3 regions of the Oceanobacillus sp. GQ8 genome follow, and region 3 is predicted to be linked to each of the others. Evidence: riboswitches for the same ligand, from Rfam matches in the RefSeq annotation. Region 3 holds a riboswitch; each other region holds the start of a gene.
The links. Region 3 has a riboswitch for cyclic di-GMP ahead of AC6CHS_RS00325 (prepilin-type N-terminal cleavage/methylation domain-containing protein). Riboswitches for the same ligand answer to the same signal wherever they lie in the genome.

Region 1: another riboswitch for cyclic di-GMP. It lies ahead of motA (flagellar motor stator protein MotA); the one in region 3 lies ahead of AC6CHS_RS00325 (prepilin-type N-terminal cleavage/methylation domain-containing protein).
Region 2: another riboswitch for cyclic di-GMP. It lies ahead of AC6CHS_RS11330 (anti-repressor SinI family protein); the one in region 3 lies ahead of AC6CHS_RS00325 (prepilin-type N-terminal cleavage/methylation domain-containing protein).

The regions. Positions count from the first base shown of each region.
Region 1 is NZ_JCAXEV010000003.1:477,933-485,268, reverse strand. Features, by position in the region: gene AC6CHS_RS11205 (methyl-accepting chemotaxis protein) at 1-198, opposite strand, end outside; gene AC6CHS_RS11200 (response regulator) at 233-589, opposite strand; gene AC6CHS_RS11195 (chemotaxis protein CheW) at 613-1,071, opposite strand; gene AC6CHS_RS11190 (chemotaxis protein CheA) at 1,085-3,067, opposite strand; gene AC6CHS_RS11185 (chemotaxis protein CheX) at 3,101-3,565, opposite strand; gene motB (flagellar motor protein MotB) at 3,583-4,353, opposite strand; gene motA (flagellar motor stator protein MotA) at 4,346-5,143, opposite strand; cyclic di-GMP riboswitch class I at 5,301-5,386, opposite strand; gene AC6CHS_RS11170 (methyl-accepting chemotaxis protein) at 5,639-7,336, shown strand, end outside.
Region 2 is NZ_JCAXEV010000003.1:505,584-512,919, reverse strand. Features, by position in the region: gene nagA (N-acetylglucosamine-6-phosphate deacetylase) at 1-53, opposite strand, end outside; gene AC6CHS_RS11345 (hypothetical protein) at 364-525, opposite strand; gene AC6CHS_RS11340 (VanZ family protein) at 670-1,161, opposite strand; gene AC6CHS_RS11335 (helix-turn-helix domain-containing protein) at 1,293-1,622, opposite strand; gene AC6CHS_RS11330 (anti-repressor SinI family protein) at 1,694-1,828, opposite strand; cyclic di-GMP riboswitch class I at 1,851-1,933, opposite strand; gene AC6CHS_RS11325 (TasA family protein) at 2,085-2,759, opposite strand; gene sipW (signal peptidase I SipW) at 2,796-3,386, opposite strand; gene tapA (amyloid fiber anchoring/assembly protein TapA) at 3,389-4,246, opposite strand; gene AC6CHS_RS11310 (TasA family protein) at 4,399-5,013, opposite strand; gene srtD (class D sortase, LPxTATN-specific) at 5,443-6,042, shown strand; gene AC6CHS_RS11300 (penicillin-binding transpeptidase domain-containing protein) at 6,173-7,336, shown strand, end outside.
Region 3 is NZ_JCAXEV010000001.1:62,209-69,544, forward strand. Features, by position in the region: gene AC6CHS_RS00315 (type IV pilus twitching motility protein PilT) at 1-469, shown strand, start outside; gene AC6CHS_RS00320 (type II secretion system F family protein) at 471-1,670, shown strand; cyclic di-GMP riboswitch class II at 1,715-1,797, shown strand; gene AC6CHS_RS00325 (prepilin-type N-terminal cleavage/methylation domain-containing protein) at 1,846-2,187, shown strand; gene AC6CHS_RS00330 (prepilin peptidase) at 2,282-3,034, shown strand; gene pilM (type IV pilus biogenesis protein PilM) at 3,050-3,949, shown strand; gene AC6CHS_RS00340 (hypothetical protein) at 3,955-4,509, shown strand; gene AC6CHS_RS00345 (hypothetical protein) at 4,490-5,029, shown strand; gene AC6CHS_RS00350 (hypothetical protein) at 5,138-5,365, shown strand; gene AC6CHS_RS00355 (DRTGG domain-containing protein) at 5,438-6,745, shown strand; gene AC6CHS_RS00360 (YtpI family protein) at 6,771-7,082, opposite strand; gene AC6CHS_RS00365 (DHH family phosphoesterase) at 7,244-7,336, shown strand, end outside.

The DNA.
Region 1 (7,336 bases), on a different contig from region 3:
TCTAGTAATCGCGCCCATTTCCGTAATATCAACTGCTTGATTTCCCCGCATGTCCACGTTTCTAACATTTTCTCCAATATCCGCTAGCAGCTTAGAAACGTATGCTGTAGATGCAGCAATGAGAATAAACACAAGCAAAACTGTAAGGCCATATTTCCAACCGATCTTTACATTTCGTAACGTAAGCTTTTTTCGCATTCCCCTATTCCCTTCCCTATGTAGCTTGATGTGTTTACAGTGCTTTTGATAATGCCTCGTTAATTCTGTCTGCTGTAAAAGGCTTCACGATAAAATCCTTTGCCCCTGCTTGAATTGCTTCTACTACCATTCCTTGCTGTCCCATCGCTGAGCACATAATGACTTTTGCATCTGTATCCAGCTTTTTAATTTCTTTTAATGCTTCCACACCATTCATCTCAGGCATCGTAATATCCATCGTCACAAGATCAGGTTTTATCTCCTGATACATTTCTACTGCAACTTGACCATTCTCCGCTTCGCCAACAACCTCATGTCCTAGTTTTGTTACGATATCCTTCAATTGCATACGCATAAATGCAGCATCATCTGTTACTAAAATTCTTGCCATGATTGAAACCCTCCAAAATAAAATTAGTTAATCGCTTGTTTTACTTCCTGTACTTCTTCCATATCCAGAATATGTTCTAGATCCAAAAGGATAAGCAGCTCATCCTTTAATTTAGCAACACCTTCTAAATAGCGTGCCTCCACTCCAGCAATCATTTCTGGTGGTGGCTCAATTGCCTCTGCCCCAATATCCAAGACTTCATTAGCAACATCCACTAGCAACCCAACCTGCATATCTTTTATCTCTACAATGAGAAAGCGGCTTTCGTCTGTTGTGTCCGTCTGGCCGATCCATAACCGTTCTCTTAAATCAATGACGGGAATAGTGTTTCCGCGCAAATAGATGACTCCTTTAATGAAAGAAGCCGTTCTTGGTACCTCTGTTACTTTCTGTAGACGTTCAATGGAATGTACCTGACTGACATCCACTCCATATGACTGGTTTTTTAATGTAAACACAATAAATTTTCTTAGGTCTTCCACAATTTGTCCCCCCTTATTTCACTAATGCATTCGGATCAAGAATTAATGCCACACGCCCGTCACCTAAAATCGTGGCACCTGAGATGGCAAAGACATCCTTCAAGTAAGCTCCAAGCGCCTTAAGTACGACTTCTTTCTGACCGATGAAAGAGTCAACCAGAATACCTGTCAGCTTGTTCCCTTTTTTCACTACAACAATAGCTTGGTCTGTTGAATTATTCGTTTCTGTTTCTTCTATATTAAACACTTTTCTTAAGGAAACAATTGGGATAATATTTCCCCGGAAATCAATGACTCTTTGTCCGTGTGCATCCATAATTTCTTTTTCGTCAATCATCAGTGTTTCAATGATAGAAGAAAGTGGGATGGCATATATTTCTTTCGATACATCAACTAGAAGCGTTGATAGAATCGACAATGTTAGTGGAAGCTGGATGGAAAACTTACTTCCTTTTCCTTGTGTTGACTCAATGGATAACTTTCCACCAAGTGATTCAATTTTATTTTTGACCACATCAAGTCCGACTCCGCGGCCGGAAATATCTGAAACTGTTTCTGCTGTACTAAAGCCAGAAGCGAGAATAAGTTCATTTACTTCTTGATCTGTTAATTTTTCCAGTTGTGCTTCTGTTAAGACACCATTTTCAATCGCCTTTGCAGCAACTTTTTCACGATTAATTCCAGCTCCATCATCTTCCATTTCAATAAACACATGGTTTCCACTATGAAAAGCACGCAATGTCAGGCTGCCTTTTTCCGCTTTGCCTGCTTTTTTTCGCTGCTCTGGTGATTCAATACCATGGTCAATTGAATTTCGGATTAAGTGAACAAGTGGGTCACCAATTTCATCAATTACCGTACGGTCTAGCTCCGTATCTGCCCCAATTATCTCTAATTCCAAGTTTTTATTAAGATCCTTGGCCAATCCGCGAACCATTCTTGGGAAACGATTAAATACCTGTTCTACTGGAACCATGCGCATCGTAAGAATTAAGCTTTGCATGTCCTCTGAAACTCTGGACATGTGCTCAACAGTATCCTGTAGGGCTTCGTTTTTAATTTCACTCGCCAAATCTTCTAATCTACTTCTATCAATAACTACTTCTTCAAATAGATTCATCAGATCATCAATCCGTTCAAGATTCACCCGGATTGTTTTAGATGTAACGGCTTTATGACTTTCTTGTTTCGCCTCAGCAGGTGCTTCTTCTTTCGTAGCAGCCATTTCTTCTGTTGCTAATACAGCTTCCTCTTTCACCGTGACATACGGGCTAATCTGAGCAGATTCTACTTCCGATACATTATGTACACTTTGCTTTACTTCTGCTGCAGGAGATTTTGTTAGCACGATTAGAGAAAAATGGTCTACCTCGCCTGCTTCAAGCTCTTCAACAGGAGGAGATGTTTTAATAATTTCACCATGTTGTTCGACCGCTTCCACTACCATGTAGGCACGTGCGGCTTTTAAGATACACCCTTCGTCGAGCGCAACCTCCATTTGGTAAGCCTCAAAGCCTTGCTCCTTCGCCTGGTCAAGCACAGTTAATTGATATTCATCAAGTTCCAGTTTTTCTTGCGCTGTAGTTTTTGCAACTACTGGAGCCTCTTCTGGCTGTTTTCCATTTTCAATTGCTTCTAAGCGAGCAATCAAATCTGTCACATCTTTCTTTCCTTCATTCCCACCTGCAATCGATTCGACCATCTCTTCTAATGCCTCTACGGCCGCAAAAGTTACGTCGATTACTTCTGTTGTCACATGGAGCGAGCTGTTTCTAATTTTGTCTAAAACGTTTTCCATATTATGAGTGAGTGATGCAATATCCTCGTATCCCATCGTGGCTGCCATCCCTTTTAATGTGTGGGCGGAGCGAAAAATCTCATTCACAATGGAAAGGTCATCAGACTGTTTTTCCAGCTTTAGCAGCTGGTCATTGACTGCCTGTAAATGCTCATTACTTTCATCTAAAAATATTTCGATATAATCATTCGTATCCATATAACCTTCCTTTCACCTTCGCATTCTTACATACTAGCTATCTAATAAGAACATGACATCTAATTCACCAAGATTTTCAAAGCCTGCTGTTAATTTTATTGCTTTTTTGTAACCAGAAATCTTTGTAGATCCCTGTAATACTGTTGGTGCTGTAATATCGGTTGTTAGCCCTTCATTTACGATAATGGTCGCAATTCCACCGGCTAGCATATTCCCCAGCTCTCCACTAAAAGAGACAAGCATCTCTCCCTCCACAGCCATTCCAAACATGACACCGCCAATTCCACTAAAAACAGCGGGATCACCTGAGAGCATAATTTTTCCTTTGATGTCGCCTGTTATCCCTATTAGCACACCATACTCTACAATTGGCGGCTCTGTTAATAGTTGTGGCTTTGAAACACGTTGAGCTACTGGGATAATGGATTTCATGGTAGTATTTGTGCCATTAAGTAAATGTGTTATAACTTTGCTCTGTTGATTGGCTGTTGTTGTCATCTTGCTATCTCCCCTTATTATTCATTTGTCGATATATCGTAATTAGGTAAAATTAATACTTCTACTCGCCTGTTTTTTGCCCGGTTTGCTTCCGAGTTGTTTGGCACAATGGGTTGGTGTTCCCCGTAGCCTTTTGCACTGAATTTGCCTGGGTCAAGCTGATCGTTCTCTAGGATAAGACCCATAAAGTTAATCGCGCGCATGACACTAAGCTCCCAGTTTGATGCAAATTCTGCGTTATAAACGGGCCTATCATCAGCATGGCCACTTACGACAATTTGATGTGGTGGGTCTGTATATAGAAGTTCTGAAACATCCGTAGCAAGCCGCTGCCCTCTTTCTTTTACCTCTGCACTACCCGAGTCAAAAGAAATATCATTTAAAATCGTAAGCAATAATCCTTCATCCGTGAGCTGTGTATCAAACACCTCTTCAAGTTCCTCTTTCTTAATATAGCTATTAATGTGCTCTTGGATTGTCTCCAGCTCTTCAAGCTCTTCATCCTCTTTGCTTACCTGTCCGGGCTCTTCTTGTATCTCTTGCTCTTCTTCGTCTTTAGGAATATCGACAGTTGATTCATTCGGTGCATTGCTTTCTTCCATAAAACTAGCCCCACCCGAAAATTCTTCTTGGAATACAGTGGAAAGCTGGTTATACTTTTCCGAATCTATTTCACTCATAGCGAATAAAACAATGAAGAGTGCTACAAGTAAGGTAAGTAAATCGGAATAAGGTAGCAGCCAGGATTCATCAATATGGTTTTCATTATGTTTTTTCTTCCTACTCATTATCTTGTTCCTGTTCCTGATCTTGTCTTAACGCCTTTAATTCTTTTGTAGATAAATATGATCCTAATTTATCTCTTACCATCATGGCAGAATCGCCATTCGTAATAGAAAGGATCCCTTCCACGATCACTTCTTTACGTTGCACTTCTTTCTTTGACTTTTCCTTTAGCTTATTGGCAAATGGATGCCATAGCACGTACCCTGTAAAGATACCGAGTAGAGTAGCAATAAAAGCTGCAGAAATCGCATGGCCTAATGCTTCGATGTCATTCATATCACTCAGTGCTGCAATTAAACCAATTACGGCACCAAGTACGCCAAGGGTTGGGGCATATGTTCCTGCCTGAGAAAAAACAGCAGCGCCTTCCTGGTGTCTAGATTCCATTGCGTCTACTTTTTCCAGCATAACTTCACGTATAAACTCTGCTGGTTGGCCATCAATTGCCAGCTGTAAGCCTGAGGATAAGAAAGGATCCTCTGTTTCTTCTACTTGCCTTTCTAATGATAGTAGACCTTCTTTTCTTGTTTGATCAGCCCACTCTGTAAACGTCATGATTAATTCCTGCGTGTTTTCCTGCTTTTCTTCAGAAAAAATAATTTTAAACAGAGAAGGAATTTTCTTAACGGTGCTCATCGGAAAGGCAATAACCACGGACGCTGCTGTTCCCACGAGGATGATTAGAATCGCGGCAGGATTGATTAATGCCGCAACGCCTACACCTTTTAATACCATCCCTACCCCGACAGCAATCACACCCAGTATGACGCCAATGACAGACGTTTTATCCATTACACATGTCTCCTTTATCTCGTTGTCGCTTGTAAGATTAACTAGTAGGTTTCGTTAAGGTGAGGAGGATCTTAAATATTCGTTCAACCTTTTTCAGCCTTATTAAAAACGCTATCCCTTAAAGTAGAATAGCCAAAAAAGAATTAATGTTTTTCCTTTTGGCAGCCAGGCGATCGTAGTTTTGAAAACCTTAGACCCTTTGCTTTGCGTCCTACTCTTTCAAGCAGTTTGCCCTTTCTAGAATTGGATTTTGTCCCATTAGTTAAAAATACCTATGCTTTTATATCGTCTCGTTTTAAAAATAATTTAGGGGTTATGTAAAAAATAAAATTTGGAATCATTCTCCTACTGTTTTGCAGAGTTTGAGGTCATGGTGTCTAACCCGCTTTAACTAAAATAATATTCTACATTTTTCTACATAATTTATTATTTCTGTCGATATAACTTGAGAATGTACATTTCAAAATAAATCATCAAAGAGAGTGGTGTTATTACATGAAGAAATTCAAATTAAAAAGATTCAAGTTCAGCTTAAAGAATAAGCTTCTTTTATCCTTTTTGCTGGTATTGCTCGTTCCTAGTTGCATTATTGCTTATACGTCTTACATGAGCGCAAAAAGCAATACGGATAGTAGAATGTTAGATACGGCACAAGAAAGTGTGCAGATGGTAGACTCAACAATTAATCAACTACTTCAAGCACAAATGGAAAACGTCGATTTTCTATCTAATGCTATTTCAGCAGAATCCATTTTAGAAGGTAACACGGAAGAACTTGAAGCAATACTTAGCAGATCCCAAGATTCCAAGGCTGATCTTGAACAAACCTATGTAGGAACTGTAGAAGGAGATTTCCTTGTAGCTCCAGACTCTATTCAAGTCAAGCCAGATTATGACCCTCGTGAACGCCCCTGGTATCAATTAGCTATGGAAAATGAAGGGAAAGTAGTTATAACAGACCCTTATATTTCCAGTTCTACTGATTTAGTTGTTGTGACGATTGCCAAAACAACTGCTGATGGACAAGGCGTTATCGGAGCGAATCTACAGCTTGATAGCTTGGCAGCGATGGTTAGTGAAATTAACCTTGGCAAAGAAGGATATGTGTATTTACTTGACGGAACAAAGCATTATATTACACACCCTACAAATGAGGCTGGTTCGGAAGCAACAGTTTCGTTTATCGATGACCTTTATGCCTCTAATAAAGGCAAGTTTAATTATAAAATAGACGGTGAAAAGAAAAAACTAGCCTTTACCACGAACGAAACTTCTGGTTGGAAGATAGCTGGTTCAATGTTCCAAGATGAAGTAGATGATGCTGTGGCGCCCATTTTCCAAAAAACAATTATTGTAATTGCTATTGCACTTGTCATCGGAATTGCAGTTGTACTATTAATCATTCGTTCTATCACTCGCCCAGTTAATAATTTGGTTGAAGTTGCTGACAAAATGAGTAAGGGCGATTTAACTGTCGAGGTTGAAAATCATAGTAATGATGAAATTGGCCAATTGGCAAAAGCCTTCAATCGGATGAGAAAACATTTAAACGGAGTCATTGTCCAAGTACGTGACAAAGCAAACAATCTTGCAGCCTCTTCAGAGGAGTTAAATGCCAGCTCACAACAGAACACGGTAGCTACAGAACAGATTACAAATTCTATTCAAGATGTTGCTTCTGGTGTTGAAAGTCAATCTAGCAGCATAGATTCCAGCTCTAAAATGGCACAGGAAATGTCTTCATCCATTCAACAGATTGCAACCAGTTCCAATGAGGTTTCCTCGACTGCTGCTGATGCTACGGTTGTGATTGATGCTGGGAATAAAGCAATTAAGACAACTGTAGGGCAAATGGAATTTATTAAGAAAACAGTCCATGAACTTTCTGGAAACATTCAAGGTCTTGGTAATAAAACGAGAGAAATTGGGGAAATCGTGGATGTTATCACGAATATTGCAGAGCAAACCAATCTATTAGCCTTAAATGCTGCTATTGAAGCTGCAAGAGCTGGCGAACATGGCAAAGGCTTTGCAGTTGTGGCAGATGAAGTTCGTAAGCTTGCAGAGCAATCATCTCAATCATCTGAGCAGATTAAGAATATGATTCAATCAATACAGAGTGAATCCATCGATGCAGTGAAAGCGATGGAAACTGGTACAACGGAAGTAGATCGAGGAATTGAAGTGGTTAGC
Region 2 (7,336 bases), on a different contig from region 3:
GTTTCTTCTGTTAATATGCGAACATTTTTTATGTAAATGGGCCTTGTTTGCAACTGTCTCTTCCTCCTCTACTATAATATATATCATAACACTTTTTTTATAGAAAATGGAGCAAGAGATAGCGCTATAATAAAGAATTTGAATAGAAATAATTCAGAAAAAAAGACTTTTTAGGAGAATGAAAAAATTGATAAAACGAAGAATAAGAGAAAAGAGGTACTAGAGGATAAATTATATAAAAGAAAAAAGATCTATTAGAACTTTGGAAGCATAAAACCTCGCCACAAAGAAGCTCTCCTCTATTTGCTACCATTTATAAGAGGCGAGCTTTAAAGTCATGGTTTATCTTGACCACTATTTATTTTATTTACCCTTCAGTACAGATTGCTGAACATTCGGAAGTAGTCTTTCATGTGTGAGTTCATCAATTAAAGTCTGGATCATTTCTTGAGAGGATTGTATATGATGATTTTCGGTATCATGGATTACTTTTTTTAGCATCGTTTTAAACTTTTCTTGCTCCATTATTCATACCCCGCCTTTTGAAAAATATCTTACGTGTTGCATAATAGCATATGAACGAACAAAATGTTGTCGAACCATGTCGTAGATGATCAAAATTTACAAAAAATTAATATCTCATTACCTTATTCGTTTCCCTATACAACTTTATAGAGGTCTTCTATCTTTTCTTTTGTAAAAAAGGACAAGTAGGCCTACCGCCAACAGGGCACCAAAGCTATCAAGTATGACATCTCCAACATAGGGTGTTCTGTGTGGTGTGAATCCTTGGTGTATTTCATCCGATATGGCATAAATTACCGTTAGAAACAAAGAAAAGATTAGCGCTTTACTATGCTTTTGTTTTCCAGCTTTTCGAAAGGCCACATAAAAAAGCAAACAGAGAACCAAGAATACAGATACGTGGGCACCTTTACGGATGAAAAATTCGATAAATCCAGCAACACCTAACTGTTCCACGCTAACGATACTTTCATGGTAGGTGAACGATAACCAGTTTAAATACGGCTCAAGAAAACTTACATTTATTAGATTGTTCAAAAGTGGTTTCACATTTTGATTTTGATAAGGCTGATGGGAAGAATAAAAAATGATCCCCATCCAGCATATGGGTAGAAGCCAGAAAATGTGTTTCTTCAAAATTCATTCTCCTTATCTTTGTTATATGTGCTGTGTAGTTCGCTTTTTGGGCTCCCCACGGTATCGGCAATACCCTAGTTAAAAAATGGCCAAAGCAAAAAACCGTGCATCACTGCAACGGCTTTGATGGGTCATCTATCTTTATTACTGCGCCATTTGTTAAACTCAAGATATTCCTTAAATTGTTCTTTTGAAACACCAGACTCCATTGCTTCCTGTACGATTTTCAACCATTCGTTATCTAAATCCTCAGGACCGCTTACGTTCTCTTCACGTAGAAGATCATTAACCGTCGTACCAAGAACAGTGCTTATTTTTTCAATAAACTGGATCGATGGGTTTGTCTGAAGGTTACGTTCAATCGAACTAAGGTATGATTTAGCGACCCCTGCTCTTTCAGCTAATTCAGAAATGGACATCTTTTTTTCAGTGCGAAGTTGTTTGATTTTTTCACCGATCATGCCCTCACCTTCTTTCAAAGCGAATTATAACATAAAGTGGGTGAGGAGTTCTATATAAAGTACAATTAAATTCAAGCATTATGTAATGATTCCGTTTGTTTTAGAAATTGACGTATTTCCTCTGTAGTAATTCCAAGATTCTTTGCCCTTTTGATTAATTCAATCCATTCCCCATCTAATGATAACTGCTCAACTATTTTTTCCATATCCTATCCCCCATTATTATTTCCAGATAACCCAGCCATCCTAGCATATGCCGTAGATCTGTGATTTTGCGTCCCCGTCTTTCGATGAGTATGCCTTTTTCTGAGGAAATGTAGTTATGACACTAAATAGAACTGCCTAGTGATATGATACTATAAATTCACGACTATTTGCGTAGGTTCTTTTGTCTTATTTCAACTAGTTTTGTAAGAGAAATGGATTACCTTACACCAGTTTTGTCGAAGAATATGGAAATTATTAGATACGATGATCTCTAATCAACCGTAGTTTACGTATAACAAGAATGCCGCCCCCGACAGACAGTAAAATCGTTCCAAAAAGGAGGAAGGTAAAAATATCTGTTGATGTATTAGGTAAGACTGCTCCACCTTTATCACCCGTAGTTCCGTTCCCATCTCCATTACTAACATTCCCACCTACACTGATGGAGTCTTGTTGATCTTCCTCTCCTTCTGCGGTGAAAATGAGAACAAACTCCGTTTCAAGCCCTTGAAATTCATTCCCCACATGATCCGGGAAATAAACAGTTAGCTTCAATTCCTCTTGTTCCCCGGCATCCAGAATTCTATCCGGAATGGAGAAATTCGGCAGATTCCCTTTATAAAGTTGTTTATCCCCGTCTGCTACTTCAATAATTAATTCATTAAACAGCTCTTTCTCTTCTGTCGTATTTTCCAGCTCTACACGATAACTAAAATCCTGTCTACCGTCATTGGAGATTTTAAGATCCCTTGGTGCCCAATCACCTGGCTTCATATTGGGTACTTGGAACAAATAGTTGTTTGGCGAAAGTTGAATATCCAACTCCTTAGAAGCGTCTGCTTCATTTGCTTCTGCTGCGGATACGTACCCTAATGGGAAAAAGCTGCATAGTAGTAAAACAAAACTTAGAATGAAGAAACGTTTATTCATTGAATCCACCCCCTAAAATCAGATTTTCTTCTATTGTTAGGAAGAAAGTGATCGCCCTTCTTCCAGTTTCTGATCACCTTTTTTATTTTGCTTCTCTATTTCTCCCAAGGTCCGCCAAATCGTTAGGCCGGAGTAGCATAGCAGTAAAATCCCTGGAATGAGTAACAGAAATGCGCCATTTCGAGACTGTGCAAAGCTAACCAAATATCCAAGATAAGGGATCGTGAAACCAGTGTATTCCGCCACGACGTTTTCAGATAATACTGGCTCAAGATCTTCCGCGTTATTGTTATCACCTTTTGTCCGGTACATCACTTGCTCACCACTTGCCATTACTTCGGTAATACGGTGAGTAATTAGTTTTTCTTCTTCATCCATGAAGGTAATGACATCCCCATCTTTAAACCGTTTCATATCCCCATCCGGCTTAACAGCGATTAACGAGCCAGTTTGAATTCCTGGTTCCATGGAGCCTGATAACACGGTTTTCAGCTGGTAACCGGCAATTTCTGGTTCTCCTCCAGACGCTTTTGAGGAGACCACGACAACTGCCATTACAATTAGTGCAGCGAACAATACATAGGTCGTAATGCGGCTAACCCACTTTTTTACTTGTTTAAGTGACATGTTTATTCTCCCTCTTCCTCTTTTGTTCCAGTAGATGGTTGCTCTATCCCTTCACTTTGCTCCTGGTGCTTCTTATCTGGTTGTTTTTCAGCCTGCTTTTTCGTTTGCTCTTCTTCTTTTACTTCCTGCTTTTCTGATTCAGCTTCTGTTGCTTCTGATGCGTCTGTTTCCTGTTTGTTTTCCTCAGTTGATGAAGTGTCCTTCTCTTCCTCCACAGGAGCCTTTTCTGTTTCTAGTTTAGCTTTCTCTTGCGTGTCTTCGGTGATCTTCGACTCTTCTTGTTTCTTATCCTCAGTAGAAACTTCCTCGTCTTTTTCCTGTTTTACTTCTTTATCTGCTTCTTCTTTTACTTTTTTCTCTTTACATTTTGCATTTGCTTTTTTGCTCCAAACCTCTAATGGTTTCTCCGTTTCTTCGCCATATAATGGATGCTGAAGTGCTTTAAAAATATAAAAGCCTTCTTTTTCTGCTGTGTAGCTTAAGAAAACTGTTTCACCCTTTTCAAGCTTTTTAATTTCACCACTCGCTACTTTCTTACCCGTTTTTTGTGGATTGCCTGTTTCGGAAAAGAACACTTCATAGGTAGTTGTCTCTGTCATGGAAAAACCTTTATTTTTCAATTCCACGCTAACATTCATCGCAGGGCAGGCTTTTTCATCCACTTTTGGTTTCCCTACAAAGGCAAGTTCACTACCATCCCACCATGTTCCTGCCTGAATAACGTGTTCATTTTCTTGTGAGGATACGAAATAGGCTCCTGTTCCGGAAACGAGATATCCAAGCGTAAATACTGAAATATAACAAATAGCTACAACCTTCCATACCATCACAAATTGCTTATACCTTTTAAACTTTCGCATCCGGCTCATTCGCAACCTATTTCCCTCCATTCAACATGATTCATTGCTTTCGTAAACGCAGCTATACGTGCTGCCCTTACGAAAGCAAAATCTCTGTTTAAATAATATGTATGGAAGAAAGACGGGAGAACCCGCCTTTCTTTTAAACAAAATTATTTTTCTTCGCCTTCACCTTGGTAACCAGTAAAGTTCCATTGAAGCTCAAGAGAATCACCTTGGAAGACGTTTTGATCTTCTCCACTTTCAACAAATTCGAATTGAACATGTAATTCATCCGAATCGCCTGGTTGTAGTCCACCACGTTCTTCAAAGAAAGGAATAAAGATTTCATTAGCCACTGCGTCTGGAGACATACTCTGTAATTCTGCAAGCGTCGTATAGTAGACAACATTGTCTGGAGACCATGGTCCTAATACTGCTTTGTCTTCATTCCATAAGAAGTTGACACGGATGTGATCACCAAAGTCTTGATCGCCGTTGTCTCCACCTGCATCAACTACTTCATAGGAAGTTTCAAGCAACACTTCTGCAATTTCTAACGATCCACCATTGCCTAATGTGAATGAACGATTCATCCAATCGCCTGGTTTAATATTTTCCACATTAATGACTTCAGTTGGATTAGCATTTAAATCCAATGTACCTGCAGCAAATGTGCCACTTGTTTCTGCTGTGTCACTAAAATATGCAAATGTTCCTCCACCTACTAATGAAATTCCTAGTGCTGCTGTTGCGATACCTAGACCTAATTTTTTCTTCATACTCATAATAAAATTCCTCCTCATAGTTTATAAATATTTTGAGATACGTTCCGCTGCTGTTCCCTGAAGAAATACATGATGGTTACCTTGATAAACGAACGTCCACTACTCATATCATCTTCATATACAGCGAATATCCCCCTCCCTATGTATAATGATCGTTCTTTTTATCTACATATTTGTTTTATATAACGAACGATTACTTGCAGTATAGGTCATATTTCACAGTTTGCAAAACTTCATATTCGTTCAATAATTCTATATAAAGAACATTTTTCTTTCTTTTTTGGCTATTATCTTTAAATTACTTAACTTTTTGCTAAATTTAATAAATTATTGTTCTTAATAAAATTCAACTCTTCCTTATCTGATCTTTCAAAAAAAGAAAGCTTTCTATATACTAGAAGTAAATAACGAACGCAAGGAGTATTGCCTATGAAAAAGCTCTCCCTATTGTTAATCGTTGCTGGACTCGTTTTGCTAGGTGTTGGAGGTTATCAATGGTTCCATACAGCGCAAGCGCAAAAAAATAGTTTGGCAGAGGCACAGACATTGCTCGATGAGGGCCAAAAAATCCAAACAGATGATGGATCAACTGAAACAGCGGAAGGGTTTGCCCCACAAACAGGCGACACTGCCGGAATTCTGTATATTCCTAGGCTAGATGCAGATTTACCTATTGTAGAAGGAACAGATGAAAATGACCTTGCAAAAGGGGTAGGTCATTATAAAGGGACAGCATATCCAGGTCAGAACGATCAGATTGTATTATCCGGTCATCGGGACACTGTTTTCCACAGTATGGGGGAGCTCGAGCTAGGAGACCATTTAACAGTCAAACTTCCTTATGGAGAGTTCACTTATGAAATAGTGGATACAAAGATCGTGGATGCGGATGATCGTACCATCATCTCCCCTACAGCGCCTGAGGAAGTATTGACCTTGACCACCTGCTACCCTTTTTCTTTTGTCGGAAGCGCTCCAGACCGTTATATTATTACAGCCTTACCTGTTGAAACAGAAAAAGGTAATTAGGGCTAATAGCAAATGTAAGAACGGCCACCGGGGTTGTCAATTTCCTTGGGGCTTTCTGTATTGGCTGAATTCTTTAACAAACATGTTATAATAGACCTAGATTACAAGATAGATACTGGAGGGGGATCCGATGAAAAAGATTACAATAGCCTTAGCTGCTATCATTTTGGTAGTGTTAGCCGGCTGTTCAGACGACGAAGTAACACCAAATGAACGATTTGATACATATGTGAAGCATTGGAATGGACAGGAATTCTCTGATGCGTATGGCATGCTATCAAGTGAGTCTACTGAAACGTATCCAACTGAAGAATATGTGGATCGTTACAATAAAATTTATGAAGATCTAGCAATATCTGACCTTTCCATTTCGTTTTCAAAATTGGACGAGGAAGAGTTGGAATCCGCAATGGAAGAAGGAACTGCTACCATTCCCTTTGAAGTAGCGATGGAAAGCATGGCGGGACCAATTGAATTCGACTATGAAGCTACCCTTGTCCAAGAAGGAGAAGAGGAAGAACAAAACTGGTATGTACAGTGGGACCCTGGCTTTATTTTTCCTGAATTAAAAGATGGTGGAGAAATTAGTATTCAAAGCGAAGCTCCTACTCGAGGAGAGATTCTTGACCGGAACCAAATGCCATTAGCCATCAATGACAAAATAAATGAGATTGGGATCATTCCAGGGAAACTTGGTAGTAATCCTGAACAAAGCAAAGAAGAACTCTCTAGCTTCATAGGGCTTTCCGTTGATGCCATTGATGAAGCATTAAATGCGGCCTGGGTCGAGCCAGACTTATTCGTCCCCTTAAAAAGGGTACCATCTACTATTGACTTATCCCCCTTATGGGAAATAGATGGCGTTGCTAGTAGAGAAGTAACTGGTCGTGTCTACCCAGCTGGAGAAGCTGCTGGACAGCTGGTAGGATATATTGGAAATATTACAGCTGAAGAGTTAGAGGAGCAGGAACCAGGCGTTTACAGTGCAAACGACATGATTGGTAAAAGAGGTCTTGAAAGTCTCTATGAAGAGCAACTTAAAGGTAAAAAAGGCACACGTATAGAAGTAATCAAAGAAAATCAAGAACCTATCGTTCTTGCCGAGACGCCAGTTGAAAACGGTAAAAATATTACCTTGACAATTGATGTAAATGTACAAGAAAGCATTTTTAATTCTTATGAAGAGGATGCCGGTACAGCTGCAGCAATAAATCCAAAAACAGGTGAAACACTTGCACTTGTCAGTAGTCCATCATTCGATCCAAATGAAATCCTTTATGGTACGAAATCGAAT
Region 3 (7,336 bases):
AAGAGCTAGCTTAAGGCAGGATCCCGATATCATTTTACTTGGAGAGATGCGTGACCTCGAAACGATCTCTACAGCTATAACAGCGGCGGAGACGGGTCATCTCGTTCTTGGAACGCTACACACAACAGATGCCGTTTCTACAATTGAGCGGATTATTGATGTGTTTCCACCAGCTCAGCAAACGCAAATACGTATTCAACTATCAACGATTTTAAAAGCGGTAATTTCTCAGCGTCTATTGGTCACAAAGGATTATACAGGAAGAAGGGCAGCAACAGAGGTACTTCGAAATACTTCCGCTGTAAAGAACCTTATTCGAAATGAAAAATTACATCAAATCCAAAATGTATTACAAACTTCAAGGGATCATGGAATGCATACATTGGATATGGAATTGAAGCGACTTCTGCAAGAAGACCAGATTTCCATGGAAGCAGCAGCACCGTTTATGCAAGGAAGGAGCTCCTAGTATGGACTTTCAATATGTCGGCAAACGGATGTCGGGTGAGCGAATTAAAGGAAAAATTGATGCCGATTCAAAACATCGAGCTCTTAGCGAATTAGAAAAACAAGGACTATTAATTACACGAATTGAAGAAACGAAACCATGGAATAAAGATATTATTTTGAATAAGCGTGTTAAAAACAAAGACTTTGTTCTGTTCCTGAGACAATATTCTACACTGATTCATGCTGGGATTACCATAACGGATGCGACAGATACGATGTCAAAACAAACCGATAATTATGCACTTCGTTCAGCCCTAGATGATATGCTAAAACAGTTAGAGCAGGGTGTCTCGCTATCTACTGCAGCGGAAAAACAATCCAATGTTTTTCCTGAACTACTTGTAAATATGATTCATGCTGGAGAAGTAAGTGGGAAACTAGATGAAATTCTAAGCCAAATGGCTGATTATTACGAGAAAGAATATCGCAACAAGCAGAAAGTCGTCTCCGCATTGCTTTATCCAAGTGTGGTAGGTGTCATTACATTATTTTTAAGTGTGTTTTTACTAGTATTTATTGTGCCGCAATTTGTTACAATGTTTCATTCGTTTGGAGAAGAAATACCGCCGTACACGCAATTTATTTTAAGTCTTAGTGACTGGCTTGGCGTTTATTGGTGGAGCATTGCTCTCCTTATAGTATTACTAGTTTTTCTCGGCAAATATATGTTACGATATGATAGTTTTCGCTTTCGTTTAGATACATACAAGCTACGTTTTCCTTTTCTTGGCGTTCTTGCGCATAAGGGAGCGCTGGTCCGGATGACGCAAACATTAAGTACATTGGTTAACAGCGCAGTTCCCATATTAGAAGCAGTGGGGATAACAGAAAAAGTCGTTGGGAACAAAGTGATACAAGAGGTACTGCATGATTCTAGGGAAAGCCTAAGTGAAGGTGAGTCGATCACAAAACCAATGAAAAACCACTGGGTGATTCCCCCACTAATTATTCAAATGATGCAAATTGGTGAAAAAACAGGAACGTTGGATCAAATGCTAGCAAAAGCGGCTTCTTTCTATGAAGAAGAAGTAGAACAATTATCAAATAGGATTAAAACGTTAATAGAGCCGCTTATGATTATTGTTCTTACGTTCATTGTAGGTGGTATCATAACCGCTGTTGTTATACCAATGTTTTCTATGTTCGAAAATTTACAATAAAAGTGTGGTAAATTGTAATTTTATATAATATAATAGTACTAGGTAAATAGACGGATGCTATGAAGGGTTATCTCTATTTGGGCACTTTGATAATCCGGAGCAAGTAGTGCAACCGACCTGACTGTGTTACTAAATATACATATTTAGAGAGGCGGGGATTTTTATGCTTACACGCATGAAAAAAATGTTGAAAAAAGAAAAAGGATTTACGTTGGTAGAGCTTTTAGCAGTTATTGCAATTTTAGCTATTATTGTTGCTATTGCGGTTCCTACGATTGGGAATGTTATTGATAATTCAAAAGCCGAAGCTACAATAGCGAATCAAGAGTTGGTTGAAAATGCTGCAAGGCTTGCTGATGTTTCGGGCGTTGGACCAGCTGATGCTGAAGCTGGTTATACAATGAAAGAGCTAGTAGATGCAGGATTCTTAGACGTTGATCTTGGAGATTTTGAACTTAAAGGTAATGTGAAAGTTACAACAAGCGATGATGGTGGAAAAACTTTTAAATACGAGTAATTAATATAACTAATATACACTAATGCAACGCCCTTGCCCCAAAGCAGGGCGTTTTCTTCAATTATAAACATCTTTAACATGAAGGAGTACATAAATGGAAAGTGTCATGATTTTATTGTTTTTCGCTTTAGGCTTGCTCTTTGGGTCTTTTTTTAATGTGGTCGGACTGCGGGTTCCAAAGAAAATTCCTTTTGCGAATGACCGCTCCAGGTGCCCCAACTGTGACCATCAATTGGCGTGGTATGATAATATACCGCTTTTATCATTCGCCATACAGCGGGGTAAATGCCGATACTGCGGTAAACCAATTTCTTCCATTTATCCAGTTGTTGAGGCACTGACAGGCGTGCTTTTTGCACTTAGTTACATACAACTTGGACTGCACAAGGAAATCGTTACAGCATTGTTGCTCGTTTCTTTGCTTATGATCATCCTTGTGTCAGATCTTGCTTACATGCTTATACCCAATAAGGTTTTATTATTTTTCTTGCCGTTCCTCGCTATTATGCGTTTTCTTGAACCTCTGGAACCGTGGTGGAGCAGTCTAGTAGGAGCCATTGCGGGTGTGGTAATTATTGCTCTTGTTATTATGATTAGCAGGGGTGGTATGGGCGCAGGGGATATGAAGCTTTTTGGTGTACTAGGGATTGTGCTTGGGTTACAAGGCACTCTTCTAGCTTTCTTTCTTTCCTGTATCATTGGAGCAATAGTGGGACTGCTGTTAATCGTGCTAAAAGTAATCGACCGAAAGCAGCCGGTTCCCTTTGGGCCGTATATCGTGCTCGCTTCCCTGATAACATACTTCTATGGTGAGAGATTAATAGACTGGTATATTACAATACTCTAATAAGGGCGTGACAGCATGGGATTGATGTCTAATGGCAGGGTTAATATCGTGATTACGAACCGAAAATTACGGTATACCTATCATAAAAGCAATAAGATGGAAGGGTTGCAAGAACACGGAGAGCTAGAGCTTCCTCCATCTGTCTTAGAAGAAGGCAAGATAATTGATAAAGCTTTATTTTCTGAGCTCATCAGACAGCTTGTGCATGAGCATAAATGGAAAAGAAAAAAGCTTTTATTTGCGGTCCCTGATGACACGGTAGTAATCAGGCAATTAGAAGTGCCAGCAGCTTTATCAAGAGAAGAAGCGAAAGGCTATATCGAGACACAGCTGGGGAATAGTATTTATTTACCATTTTCCAATCCTGCTATCGCGATAGATTTTCTTGAAAAACTGGATGACAAGCAACATGTTTTACTGTTTGCTTATCCAAAAGAAAAGATAACGGATTATGTTGATGTCTTTGAACAGCAAGGACTGCGTCCCGTGGTGGCAGATTTGACCTCCTTGTCTGTATATCGGTATTACATGGCCACAAGGCAGGAAACAACACAACACCATATCCTTCTCGTTCACTGGAATGAAGATGCGCTTGTATTAACGGCCTTCAAAGAAAACAAGCCTGTATTTACAAGAAACATGAAAGTGGAACAAGTAACAGAGGAAGTAGATATTGAGCGAACTATTGATGAGTATTTAATTGAAATAAATCGCATCATTGATTTCTATCAATATTCCATCACAAAAGGGAATGGCCAAATAGAACTTCTTTTATTATCTGGTGATTATCCTGGTTTACCAATATTGAAACAACGATTTACAGAGTCAATCATAGTGGTAGAGGATTTTACAAATGGCGAGCTACCTTCAAAATACACAGACGTTCTTGGTCTGGCAATGAAAAATGAGGTTTAAGCAACATGACTACGGAAATTAATTTTATTAAAAAGCAACCAAATAAGAAGCTTTTCCTAATGCTTTCTGCAGGTGTGTTCTTTTTTGTTGCCTGTTGTGTATTGACCGTTTTATTATTCCAGAAAAATAGCGTGGAGAAAGAAATTTCTGCTTCTGAAACCTATCTAACAGAGTTGGAGATTAAAATTGCGGAGCAGAAACAAGACACTGCGGGTACAAGAGAAATGGAACAACTGCTTGATGAGATACAAGGAATTAAAGGAGAAGCCACGCCTGTAATACCTCTCTTTCATGTTGTGTACGGATTATTTGGTGATGCCGAACAACTAGTAAGCTATGAAAATGTTTCTGCAAATTCATTTGTTGTGACAGCAAGTTATCCAAGTATGGACGATGTGGCAAAGTTTATCGCTGAGGTGTCAGATTTAGCGTATGTGTCAGAGGTACAGTTAACGAGTGTTATCACAATGGAAGAAAACTATGAAGCTGTGTTAACTGTTCAATTGCAAGAAGAAACTCTAATGGAGGAGTTGGGCACACATGATGAAGTCCTTGAATAAAAAGCATATATTTGTGTTGGTCGGCTCGCTAATTGTACTCGGTCTCGTATATTTATTAGGATATCAACTTATGGTGAAACCACAGAAAAGTGAAGCGGATAGTCTACATAGCCAGGTATCCATGTTTGAAAAACAAGTTACTGCCAGCAACGGTGAAATGGAAGAAGATGTAACCGAGGATTACACGACTATTACTCAGTTGGTTCCTGATCATTTAGCAATGGATTCCTTATTACGCGAGATACAGAAGTTAGCAAATTCAAATGACATACGTATTGATTATATAGGTGCAATGAACGGAAATACGGAAGATACCGACGTTACTGAAGAAGAAACAACAGGAGTTGAAGAAGCAACCTATACGATGGAAGTTACTGGTGGAAGTGTGGAGAAAGTAAATCAGTTCTTAGATGCCTTACTTGAAGGGGAAAGATTAATTACAATTGAAACATTAAATTTGAACCAGGACGGGGATTCGTTATTTGCATCCATTTCCTTTTCTACTTACTATGCGGAATAGCCTTACAGAGGGCTATTTTTTTTAGCTTTTTTTCACCTCTACATCTCTGTTTGATCAAGTTCTGTTTTGTGGTATTTTTTCATACATTGGTCAATAGGAGGAGATATTATGCGAAACTATGCTATTTTAAGATTATTGTTAGCGGGATTTTTGCTATATTTTGCTTGGCCAGTAATTCCTTATGCAAACACGACAGTAGAAATGGTGTTTTGGGGAGGATGGCTCGGCTTTCTGTTCTTAGTTGTTGGAGCTAACTTTGCAACGTTTTTACAAATGACCAAACCACCAATTATGGAACAGCAAGAATTAGATCGGCGCAAGTCCCATAATTATTGAGTTTCACTATGAACAACTGTATAATAAAAGTTAAATATCGTACTAGTACAGTTGAAAGTTGGTGGGACACCATTGGCAACGAAACATGAGCAAATTATTCAGCATATCCTGTCCCTATCTGTTGGCCATAAAATTTCAGTAAGGCAAATTGCAAAAGAACTAGGTGTAAGTGATGGGACAGCATATCGTGCAATTAAAGAAGCAGAGAATCAGGGGATCGTTAGTACCATAGAACGTGTGGGGACCATTCGAATCGAAAGAAAAAACAGAGAGAACTTCGAGAGGCTTTCCTTTGCAGAGGTAATTAATATTATTGATGGACAAGTTCTTGGTGGAAAGACAGGACTCCACAAAACATTAAATAAATTTGTGATCGGCGCTATGCAGCTTGACGCCATGATGCGCTATACAGAGGCCAACTCCCTATTAATTATCGGGAATCGTGTCGAAGCGCATGAATTGGCATTAAATGAAGGTGCTGCAGTATTGATTACCGGTGGATTTGATACAGAGGAACATATAAAGCGACTAGCAGATGAAAAAGAATTGCCGATCATTTCCACAAGTTACGACACATTCACTGTAGCTGCCATGATTAATCGGGCCATATATGACCAACTAATCAAAAAGGAAATTGTTTTTGTTGGGGATATTTTCACTCCTTATGAAGCCTCTTGGTTTTTGCATGCCGGGGACACAGTTGGCGAATGGTATGAGTTAAATGAACAATCGGGCCATACGAGATTTCCGGTTATCGATGATAGCAATAGGGTATTAGGAATGGTTACTTCAAAAGATGTGGTAGCCAAAGAAGCTAGTCTGTTAATCGATAAGGTTATGAGCAAGAACCCCCAGGTCGTCCAGGCGAAAACGTCACTAGCTTCTGTTGCGCATATGATGGTATGGGAAGGCATCGAAGTCGTTCCGGTAGTTGACCAAGCCTCTCGTTTACAAGGGGTTATCTCCAGGCAGGACGTCCTAAAAGCCCTACAGCAAATTCAGCGGCAACCACAGGTTGGAGAGACCATTGACGATATTGTGTCACGATCGTTAATTGATTCTGAGGACGATAAACCGGTGTACCATGCAGATGTAACTCCGCAAATGACGAATCAACTTGGAACGCTCTCCAATGGAGTGTTTACTTCTTTAATCACAGAAGCGAGCAGTCGACTGTTAATGCATTATAAAAAAGGTGATTTAGTGGTTGAAAATCTCACCGTATATTTTTTAAAACCGATGCAAATTGATAGTAAGCTTGTGATTAAACCAAAGTTGTTAGAAGCAGGCAGAATGTATGCGAAAATAGAAGTGGAAGTATACAACGAACGAAAAATTACAGGAAAAGGCTTAATTATGGCCCAATTGATTGATCGTTAGTAAAGTCCAAATTAAAAAGCTGACTTTATTCGTCAGCTTTATAACCTGCAGGATGTAACCGCCTGTATTCATTTTTATAATGTCTTGCTTCCTTAAATCCAGTGTAAAGTTGAAACCCGCCTAGGACGAAAAATAAGATACCGATAAAAAGAGATAATTGAGTTTGATAATACACATATTGATTAACGCCAAAGAATAACACGAAGCTACCTAGGCACATACGGGATCGTGCGTTAAAATAAACCTGTGTGAGACGGTCCTTTGTTTTTAAGATCGCAACCTTGTAGTACACATAGAACACAACGGATAGGATGATAAGAACCGGGAAAATAAACATGAAATCACTCCTAGAAAGTATGTATACGGATAAACCGTTTTACTTGATATAATGCGACTAAACCAGATCCAGCCCGGTGGACTGACAGATGCATCTTTATTTATTGTAACTTTTTTGTATCGGTTTAGCCAGAAAGAAATGAAAACAGTGGAGGTAACAAAATGTCGATTCAGCAAATTATAGACACAATTAAGGCCTATGACACTATCATAATTCATAGACACGTCCGTCCAGACCCCGATGCGCTTGGCTCT